One region of the Blautia sp. aa_0143 genome, then DNA from elsewhere that is predicted to be linked to it. Evidence: predicted binding sites of a transcription regulator. Region 1 holds the regulator's gene; each other region holds the start of a gene.

The links. Region 1 encodes Rex, which represses fermentation and respiration genes when NADH is low (regulators of the CRP and FNR family bind a similar motif). Its sites were predicted from a motif close to ATTGTTAANTANTTAACAAT; they were not measured.
Region 2: EAI83_RS07830 (CoB--CoM heterodisulfide reductase iron-sulfur subunit B family protein) is a predicted target of Rex. The motif match lies at 1,260-1,279, and genes of this name have one in related genera.
Region 3: pckA (phosphoenolpyruvate carboxykinase (ATP)) is a predicted target of Rex. The motif match lies at 2,217-2,236, and genes of this name have one in related genera.

What each region holds. Positions count from the first base shown of each region.
Region 1 covers NZ_RCXU01000011.1:50,645-53,927, forward strand. The annotation lists gene EAI83_RS07070 (ABC-F family ATP-binding cassette domain-containing protein) at 1-748, opposite strand, end outside; gene EAI83_RS07075 (redox-sensing transcriptional repressor Rex) at 963-1,610, shown strand; gene EAI83_RS07080 (NAD(P)H-hydrate dehydratase) at 1,672-3,189, shown strand; gene alr (alanine racemase) at 3,186-3,283, shown strand, end outside.
Region 2 covers NZ_RCXU01000012.1:87,983-91,265, reverse strand. The annotation lists gene EAI83_RS07835 (L,D-transpeptidase family protein) at 1-966, shown strand, start outside; gene EAI83_RS07830 (CoB--CoM heterodisulfide reductase iron-sulfur subunit B family protein) at 1,342-2,136, shown strand; gene EAI83_RS07825 (4Fe-4S dicluster domain-containing protein) at 2,133-2,522, shown strand; gene EAI83_RS07820 (CoB--CoM heterodisulfide reductase iron-sulfur subunit A family protein) at 2,527-3,283, shown strand, end outside.
Region 3 covers NZ_RCXU01000004.1:95,102-98,384, forward strand. The annotation lists NiCo riboswitch at 1-154, opposite strand, end outside; gene pckA (phosphoenolpyruvate carboxykinase (ATP)) at 451-2,055, opposite strand; gene EAI83_RS03025 (threonine/serine ThrE exporter family protein) at 2,407-3,283, shown strand, end outside.

The DNA.
Region 1 (3,283 bases):
TCTTGAGAGCATAGGCAGAGTAGTTGCCGCTGTATACGCGGGTCTGTCCGGCTTCGATCTCAATGACCTTGGTGACCACCTTATCCAGAAAATAACGGTCATGGGAGACGATAAAAACAGCTCCCGGATAATTCAGAAGATAAGTTTCCAGCCAGGAGATGCTTTCCATATCCAGGTGATTGGTTGGCTCATCCAGAAGCAGGATATCCGGCTTGGAAAGAAGCATCTTGCCCAGCGCCACACGGGTTTTCTGACCGCCGGAAAGAGTTTCGATCTGCTTGTCATAATCTTCCTCCGTGAAGCCGAGACCCTTTAAGACACCGGTCAGCTCACTTTTGTAAGCGTATCCGTTCTCCAGCTCAAACTGATGGGTCAGGCGGGTATAGGTTTCCATCAGACGGTTCAGCTCATCACCGGTCACCGTGTTCATTTCCTGTTCCATATTGCGGATACGGCGTTCCATATCGATGATGTGCTGCTTGGTGGTAAGAAGCTCCTCGTAGATGGTATGATGTCCGTGGATATCCTGGTACTGGGCAAGATAGCCGATATTTTTATCCCGGGCAAGCACCACGGTACCGGAATCAGCAGAAAGCTCCTGCATGATGATACGCAGCAGTGTGGTCTTTCCTGCACCGTTGCAGCCGATCAGAGCAGCCTTTTCACGGTCTTCAATGTGAAAGGATGCATCATTTAAAATTACTTTTTCGCCAAAGGCCTTGCATATATTCTGACATGATAAAATCATAAAAACTGTCCTCCTGTATAAAGAATCACCCCTGTTTATGTCTGAACAGGGAAAAATCCTCCACCTATTATAACGGAAACTGCCGGGATTTCAAAGAAAAAATCAATTATTAGAAAAAATAAAAAGAAATTTGTACAGAATAGACAACTTTAATTGACAGGAAAATGTCAATTCGTTATAATTAACCTAGTGTAAGGTAAGGAGGAAAACTATCGTGGAGACAAAACAAATCTCGAAAGCGGTGATTAAGCGTCTGCCACGCTATTACCGCTACTTAGGAGAGCTGATGGAAGATAATGTAGAACGTATTTCTTCCAATGAATTAAGTAAGAAGATGCATACCACAGCTTCTCAGATCCGTCAGGATCTTAATAATTTTGGCGGTTTTGGGCAGCAGGGGTATGGTTATAATGTACACTATCTTTATACAGAGATCGGTAAGATCCTGGGACTGGATACCGTTCATCCGATGATCATTCTGGGTGCCGGTAATCTGGGACAGGCACTTGCCAATTATGTGGATTTTGAGAAGCGTGGCTTCAGGCTGGTTGGTATCTTTGACGTAAATCCTGTGCTTGAGGGCATCGCAGTCCGTGGACTTGAGATCCAGATGCTCAGTGAGCTTCCGTTTTTCCTGAGAGAGAATAACGTGGAGATCGCGATTCTGACACTTCCCAAGAATAAAGCCAAGGAAATGGCAGATATCCTGGTGGAGAACGGGATCAAGGCAATCTGGAATTTTGCACATCTCGATCTTGAGACACCGGATGATGTGATCGTAGAGAACGTTCATCTTTCCGAGAGTCTGATGACACTGTCTTATAATCTCAGCAAATACAGGCAGGAACATGTGGATAAGTAAGAATTGTTAAGCTGCCGGAAACGGCAGCTTTCTCTATGACAGAGGGGAGGCAGAAGACAGAATGAAGAAGCTTGTTACCTGCAAAGAAATGAAGGATCTGGACTCCACAACGATCCGTGAGATCGGAGTTCCCTCCGAGGTTCTGATGGAGCGGGCAGCACTGAAGGTGGTAGAGGAAACAGAAAAGTATCTCCAGAAGGACGAAAGGATCCTGGTAGTCTGCGGAAGCGGAAATAATGGCGGTGACGGTATCGCTGTTGCCAGATTGTTCCATCTGAAGGGGATCCGGGTAGAGTTTTATATGGTCGGAAACAAAGATAAAATGACCAGCGAGACCGCTCTTCAGTATAAGATCGCTTCCGGTTATCGTGTCCCGGAGGTGAATAACCCGCAGTGGAGTGAATATACTACTATAGTAGATGCCGTGTTTGGGGTAGGCCTGACGCGTCCGATCGAGGGGCATTATGCTGATATCATCCATGAGATGAACAGTGCGAGGGCCAAAAAGATCGCAGTTGACATCCCGTCAGGAGTGAACGGAGATACTGGCCTGGAAATGGGAATTGCCTTCAGCGCCGATCTGACTGTCACATTTGCCTACCGGAAAAGAGGTCTTTGCTTTTATCCGGGAAGACTGTATGCAGGAAGGATCGTTACCGCCGATATCGGGATCTATGAGCAGGAAGCTGTGACTGCATCTGCCGCCTGTCTGGAAAATAAAGATCTGAAGCTGTTTCCGGAACGTGATCCCGGCGGAAACAAGGGTACCTTCGGAAAAGTGCTCTTTGTGACCGGAAGTGAGGGAATGTGCGGAGCCGCTTATTTAAGCGCCAGTGCAGCACTTCGTGCCGGTGCGGGAATGGTAAAGATCCAGACTGTGGAAGCCAACAGGATCCCACTGCAGATACTCCTTCCGGAGGCTATGGTCTGCAGCCGCTTTGATCAGGAATCCAATGAACAGCTTCTATCCTGGTGTGATGTGATCGTGATCGGACCGGGACTTGGAACATCAGTGGCCAGCCGTGAGAGAGAACAGTGGTTTCTCACGGCGGCTGCCCGGGAGAAAAAGCCGCTGATCCTGGATGCGGACGGCCTGAACCTTCTGGCTGCACATCCACAGTGGTATCAGTATCTGGGAGAGCATGTAGTCCTGACACCGCATATCGGAGAAATGAGCCGGCTCAGTGGCAGAACGATCCAGGAGATCCAGCATGAGATCGCAGATACTGCACTGAAATGTGCTGCGGAAACAGGCTCTGTGTGCGTATTGAAGGATGCATGTACGGTGATCGCAGATGAAAAAGGCCAGATGTATCTGAATCTTTCCGGTAATTCCGGAATGGCAACTGCAGGAAGCGGAGATGTGCTTTCCGGGATCCTGGCAGCAGTGTTATGTATGTATCTGAAAACGGAGGAACAGCCTCCCATGGTTTTAAAGGCCGCGTTAGGTGTTTATCTTCACGGACTTTGCGGTGATCTTGCAGCCGCTGAAAAAGGAAAGCGCAGTATGCTGGCAGGAGATATCATAGAATATCTGCCCAAGGCATTAGCTATAGGTGAAGAGGAGTCGGGATTATGAAAAAATACGAGAGAGTAAAAGCACTGGTATCACTGGATGCCATTGCCCACAATTTTGAGGAAATGCATAAAAATGTCAAAGAAGGGACAAAGAT
Region 2 (3,283 bases), on a different contig from region 1:
ATTCAGTACGATAAGGAGAAAAAAGAATTCACCCTTGTGAAACAGGTACAGGGGACGGAAATCGATCCGGATAAGCTGGAGACTACCGTGGACACAAATCTGAACGCAGCATTTGATACGGCTCTGCTTGGGGATACCATCACAGTACCGATCAACAAGCATGTGTATGTAAGCCCGACGGTCACTGTAACAGAGGATATGAAAAATAAGATTACAGACCTGAACAGCCAGCTGAAGAAATACCGCAGCAGTACAGTAACTTATACATTCGGAAGTGAAACGGCTGTTCTGGATTCCGATACGATCACATCCTGGCTGAAGGCTGAAGGGGAGACGCTGACTTTAGATGAAGAAGCCATTAAAGCCTACATCAGTGAGCTTGCCAACAAATACAATACTATTTATGTTCCCCGCACCTTTCATACATCTGCGGGAACGGATGTGACCATTGAGGGAAATGAGTACGGCTACCGGATCGATCAGGACGGAGAATATGCTCAGCTTCTGGAAGACCTGAAAAGTGGTACTGCTGTAACAAGAGAGCCTGTTTACAGCAAAAAAGGATACCAGAGAAACGGAACAGACGATCTGGCAGGCAGTTACATAGAGGTCAGTCTGGATGCACAGCATTTGTGGTTGTATAAGGACGGATGCCTTGTGACGGAAACAGATATTGTCAGCGGTAAGCCGGTGAAGGGGCGTGAAACATATCGTGGTGCATGGCCGATCGCCTACAAGGCGAGTCCCTTTAACCTTACCAGCAATGAATATGGTTACGATGTAAAGGTTAATTACTGGATGCCTTTTGTCTACGGACAGGGACTTCATGATGCGTCCTGGCAATCATCCTTTGGCGGGAACCGTTATAAAACCAACGGAAGCCACGGCTGCATCAATCTGCCTAAGGATCAGGCAGCACTGATCTATAACACCATTGATGCAGGTTATCCGATCATTATTTACTGATAGGAGCAAAAAAGCTTCGGAGAGATCCGGAGCTTTTTTTATGCCCGAAAATGAAAATTATCATGGAAGCAGGATCGTAAATGATAAGGTTTTTCAAAAGTACGTTAAAAAAAACACAAAAAAATATCGAAAAAGCCTTGTCGAAACAGAAATAACATGATATGATGATTTCGGAAATCGAGCTAATACACTTCTTAATTGCGGAGGAAGAGTGTTTTTCTCTTTTATTTGGGTGCAAATTGATAAAAAAACTCAAATAAGTGTTAGTTGAGATTTCATTTTTTTATTCATATATCGTTAAAAAAAAGACAATATATGAACAAGAATATCTACTATAAACGTCAGATTTTAGACTAAGAAAGGATAATGAAAGGTATGAAGTACAGTTATTATCCGGGTTGCACCCTGAGAACAAAGGCCAAAGATCTGGATGAGTATGCCAGAGCCAGTGCCACAGCCCTTGGGTTTGAGCTTGAGGAGATCGAGGACTGGCAGTGTTGTGGTGGTGTTTATCCGCTTGGCACAGACGAGATCGCCACAAAGCTTTCTTCCGTCCGTGCGTTAAACCAGGCAAAAGAAAAAGGCCAGGATCTGGTGACGATCTGTTCAGCCTGTCATCATGTGATCAAGCGTGTCAATGATGATATGAAAAATGTGGAAGATATCCGGACCAGAGCCAACAATTATATGCAGTTGGAAGCTCCCTATGAAGGAGAGACAACCGTTCTCCATTATCTGGAGGTTCTCCGGGACAGAGTCGGTTTTGATAAACTGAAAGAAAAAGTAGTAAATCCTTTTACCGGAAAGAAGATCGGAGCCTATTACGGATGTCTGCTTCTGAGACCTGGAAAGATCATGGCATTTGATGATCCGGAAAATCCAAGGATCATGGAGGATTTTATCCGTGCCCTTGGCGCTGAGCCTGTGATCTATCCTTACAGAAATGAATGCTGTGGAGGATATATATCCCTGAAAGAAAAAGAAATGTCACAGAATATGTGTGAAAAGATTGAAGAAAGCGCAGCAGGCTTTGGCGCAGATATGCTGATCACTGCCTGTCCGCTCTGCAAATACAATCTGAATAAAAATTCCGGAAATAAAATGCCGGTTTACTATTTTACAGAGCTTCTGGCAGAAGCCCTTGGCGTCAAAGAGGAGGTGGCAAAATGAGAGATAACCATTCTGCTGCGGAAAAAATAAAGGAGATCAGCGGGACCAATCCTCTGAAATGTATGAAGTGTGGCAAATGCTCTGCTACCTGCCCATCCTTTGACGAGATGGATATCAAGCCTCATCAGTTTGTGTCCTACGTGATCAATGAAAATATCGAAGCACTTGTAAATTCAGCATCCCTGTGGAAATGTCTTTCCTGTTTTGCCTGTGTGGAGCGCTGTCCGCGAGACGTAAAACCCGGAAAGATCATTGACGGGGCAAGACAGCTGGTTGTTCGGGAAAAAGGCGGAGACTATCTTTCACCAAATGAAATTCCGGAGCTTCTTGATCCGGAGCTTCCTCAGCAGCTGCTTGTAAGTGCGTTCAGAAGATACAGGAGGTGAGAAAGTGCAGAGAATCGGTGTATTTGTCTGTCATTGCGGAAGTAATATTGCCGCTACGGTAGACGTGAAAAAGGTTGTGGAGATCATTGCAAAAGAGCCAGGAGTTGTCCATGCAGAAGATTATCAGTATATGTGTTCTGAAGCAGGACAGTCCAGGATCCAGGAAGCCATCCGTGAAAAAAATCTCACAGGAGTGGTTGTCTGTTCCTGTTCTCCGCGTATGCATGAGGCAACTTTCCGTAAAGCAGCGGAAAAGGCCGGCCTGAATCCATATATGGTGGAGATCGCAAATATCCGTGAGCACTGTTCCTGGATCCACAAGGATATGCAGGAGGCTACGGAGAAGGCCGTGATCCTTGCAAGAGCAGCAGTAGCAAAAGTCAATTTAAATGCTCCTCTTCAGCCGGGAGAAAGCCAGGTTACAAAGAGAGCCCTGATCATCGGAGGCGGTATCGCCGGAATCCAGACGGCTCTTGATATTGCCGATGCAGGCTATGAAGTTGATATTGTGGAAAAAACACCAAGTATCGGCGGAAGAATGTCACAGCTTGACAAAACCTTCCCTACTCTGGATTGCTCCGCATGTATCCTTACTCCAAAAATGGTGGAGGCTGCAGCTCACGAAAAGATCAATATCTATACATACAGTGAAGTAGAAAAAGTTGCAGGTTTTGTAGGAGATTTTACTGTTGATATCCGCAAAAAAGCGCGAAGTGTCAACATGGACAAATGTACAGGCTGTGGAGTCTGCCAGGAAAAAT
Region 3 (3,283 bases), on a different contig from region 1:
AAAGTCACATTCTGCTTCACCTCATATTCCGTGAATGCAGGTTCTTTGCAATTACGTTTAAATCCATATCCGCTGCCGCTTCCTGCGGCCCGGCCCCATGCCTTCGATAAATATTTTCGATTCCGAAAAGCATCGCCTGCTCAGTTTGTACTGTTGATCTCGCATCCTGTTCGAATGTAATGCAGTGCAAAGAGAATTTTTACAGTCTTACGGGTCTCCCGCTCAACTTCTCAGAAAGGATACACCATGAACCTTATGTTAGTCAAGCCAAAGTTTTTTATTTTACAGGTAGATATCTTCAACTTTCTGTTTATTCCATGTCTGGAAACATGCTTCGCACTGCACAGTTCTATATCAAACAATAGATCCTCAGTTGTTTGTCAAAAAACCGGGAGCGGATAAATCCGCTCCCGGTTAAGTCTACGATCTGTATTCAGTTGGAATGACTGATTATGCCTGCGGGCCGGCTGCAACGAGTGCTTTACCAGCTGCATTTCCTTCATATTTAGCAAAGTTCTTAACGAATCTTGCAGCAAGATCTTTAGCCTTTGTCTCCCACTCTGCAGCATCTGCATATGTGTCACGTGGGTCAAGGATTGCAGGATCTACGCCCGGAAGCTCTGTCGGAACCTCGAAGTTGAAGAATGGGATCTTCTTTGTCGGAGCTTTAAGGATAGATCCGTCAAGGATAGCATCGATGATACCACGAGTATCTTTGATGGAGATACGTTTTCCAGTTCCATTCCATCCTGTGTTAACGAGGTATGCTTTCGCACCGCTCTTCTCCATTCTCTTAACGAGCTCCTCAGCATATTTTGTCGGATGAAGCTCAAGGAATGCCTGTCCGAAGCATGCGGAGAATGTAGGAGTAGGCTCTGTGATTCCACGCTCTGTACCAGCAAGTTTAGCTGTGAATCCGGAAAGGAAGTAGTACTGTGTCTGCTCCGGTGTCAGGATAGATACTGGAGGAAGTACGCCGAATGCATCTGCGGACAGGAAGATAACCTCTTTCGCTGCCGGTGCAGAAGATACAGGGCGAACAATGTTCTCGATGTGGTTGATCGGGTAAGAAACACGTGTGTTCTCTGTTACGCTCTTGTCAGCGAAGTCGATCTTGCCCTCAGCATCAAGTGTTACGTTCTCAAGAAGAGCGTTTCTCTTGATCGCATTGTAGATGTCCGGCTCAGACTCTTTGTCAAGGTTGATAACCTTAGCGTAGCATCCACCCTCGAAGTTGAATACTCCGTTGTCATCCCAGCCATGCTCGTCATCACCGATCAGAAGACGCTTAGGATCTGTGGAAAGTGTTGTCTTACCTGTTCCGGAAAGACCGAAGAAGATAGCTGTGTTCTCTCCATTAAGGTCTGTGTTTGCAGAGCAGTGCATGGAAGCGATGCCCTTAAGCGGCAGATAGTAGTTCATCATGGAGAACATACCTTTCTTCATCTCTCCGCCGTACCATGTATTAACGATAACCTGCTCACGGCTTGTAATGTTGAACATTACAGCTGTCTCAGAGTTAAGTCCTAATTCTTTGTAGTTCTCAACTTTAGCCTTGGATGCGTTGTAAACAACGAAATCCGGCTCAAAGTTCTCAAGCTCCTCAGCTGTCGGCTGAATGAACATGTTTGTTACGAAGTGTGCCTGCCATGCAACCTCAACGATGAAACGGATAGCCATACGTGTGTCTTTGTTAGCTCCGCAGAATGCATCTACTACGAAAAGTTTCTTGTTGGAAAGCTCCTTCTTGGCAAGATCTTTAACTGCATTCCATGCTTCCTGAGTTGCCGGATGGTTATCGTTCTTGTACTCATCGGATGTCCACCAAACTGTGTCCTTGGAGTTCTCATCCATAACGATATATTTGTCTTTAGGGGAACGTCCTGTGTAGATACCTGTCATTACATTGACAGCACCAAGCTCACTGACCTGACCCTTCTCAAATCCTTCAAGCTCCGGTTTGGTCTCTTCCTCAAATAATGTCTCGTAGGAAGGATTGTACACGATCTCAGTTGTTCCGGTAATACCATACTTTGTTAAATCGATTTTTGCCATCTTAACATTTACCTCTCTTCTTTAATAGTAATTATGATAGCCACCTACTGCTGCAGGTTTTTGTCATCCTGCCATAGGAATTGGTCATTCCAACATCCCTATCCACAATTATACATAAATTGTACGTAAAAGCAACCAAAAAAATTCATTTTCCGCAAAAAAATGATAAATCTTTAACAGTGACGTTTTGGTACTGTCAGATTTTACTCCATCTATACTTGACTTTTTCAGAATAATGGCTACAATATATCTGATTATAGTTATTATATATATTTATAATAGTAACTATATGATTTTAATATATAGAAAGAAGTGATTTCTGTGTCAGATATTCCGGTTAAACGTAATCATATGAAAATCCCCTGGCACAACTACGTAAGCGCCAGGAACAGCCAGCCCATTACCGAAGCTTCTCTTTCCGAAAAAGCTTCCCTGATCGGCCGTACAGGCATGATGCTTCTCTCCTGCGGGACCGGTGCCTGGCGGGTACGGAGTTCCATGAATACCTTGTCAGAAGCACTTGGTATCACCTGCTCCGCAGATATCGGACTGATGTCCATAAGCTACACCTGCTTTGACGGTGAGAGCAGTTTTTCCCATGCACTTAGTCTGACTACCACCGGCGTAAATACTTCCAGGCTGAACAGGCTGGAACATTTTGTCAGTGATTTTCCTGCGGAGGGTATCCATATGAGCGGTGAAGCACTGCACAGTCAGTTAGATGAGATCGAGCGGATCCACGGGCTTTATTCCCCTGCCGCCCTGGGACTGGCTTCTGCACTGGCCTGTGGTGCATTTACTTTTCTTCTGGGCGGTGGCCCGCTGGAAATGATCCTGGCTTTTGCAGGCGCAGGCATCGGAAACGCCATCCGCTGCAAGCTTGGCAAGCATCATTTTACTCTGTTTATGTGCATTGCAGTTTCTGTTTCCTCCGCCTGTCTTGTATATGCAGGCTTCCTGAAGCTGGCAGAGCTTCTGTTCCACATTTCCGTCCAGCATGAGGCCGGGTACATCTGTTCCATGCTGTTTATCATTCCGGGCTTTCCGTTTATCACAAGCGGGATCGACCTTGCCAAGCTGGATATGCGTTCCGGTCTGGAACGACTGGCCTACGCCATTATTGTTGTAATGGTGGCTGCTGTCTCTGCCTGGCTGATGGCACTGCTTCTTCATCTGAAGCCTGTGGATTTCCTGCCTCTGGAGCTTTCGGCAGCTCAGAGGATCCTGT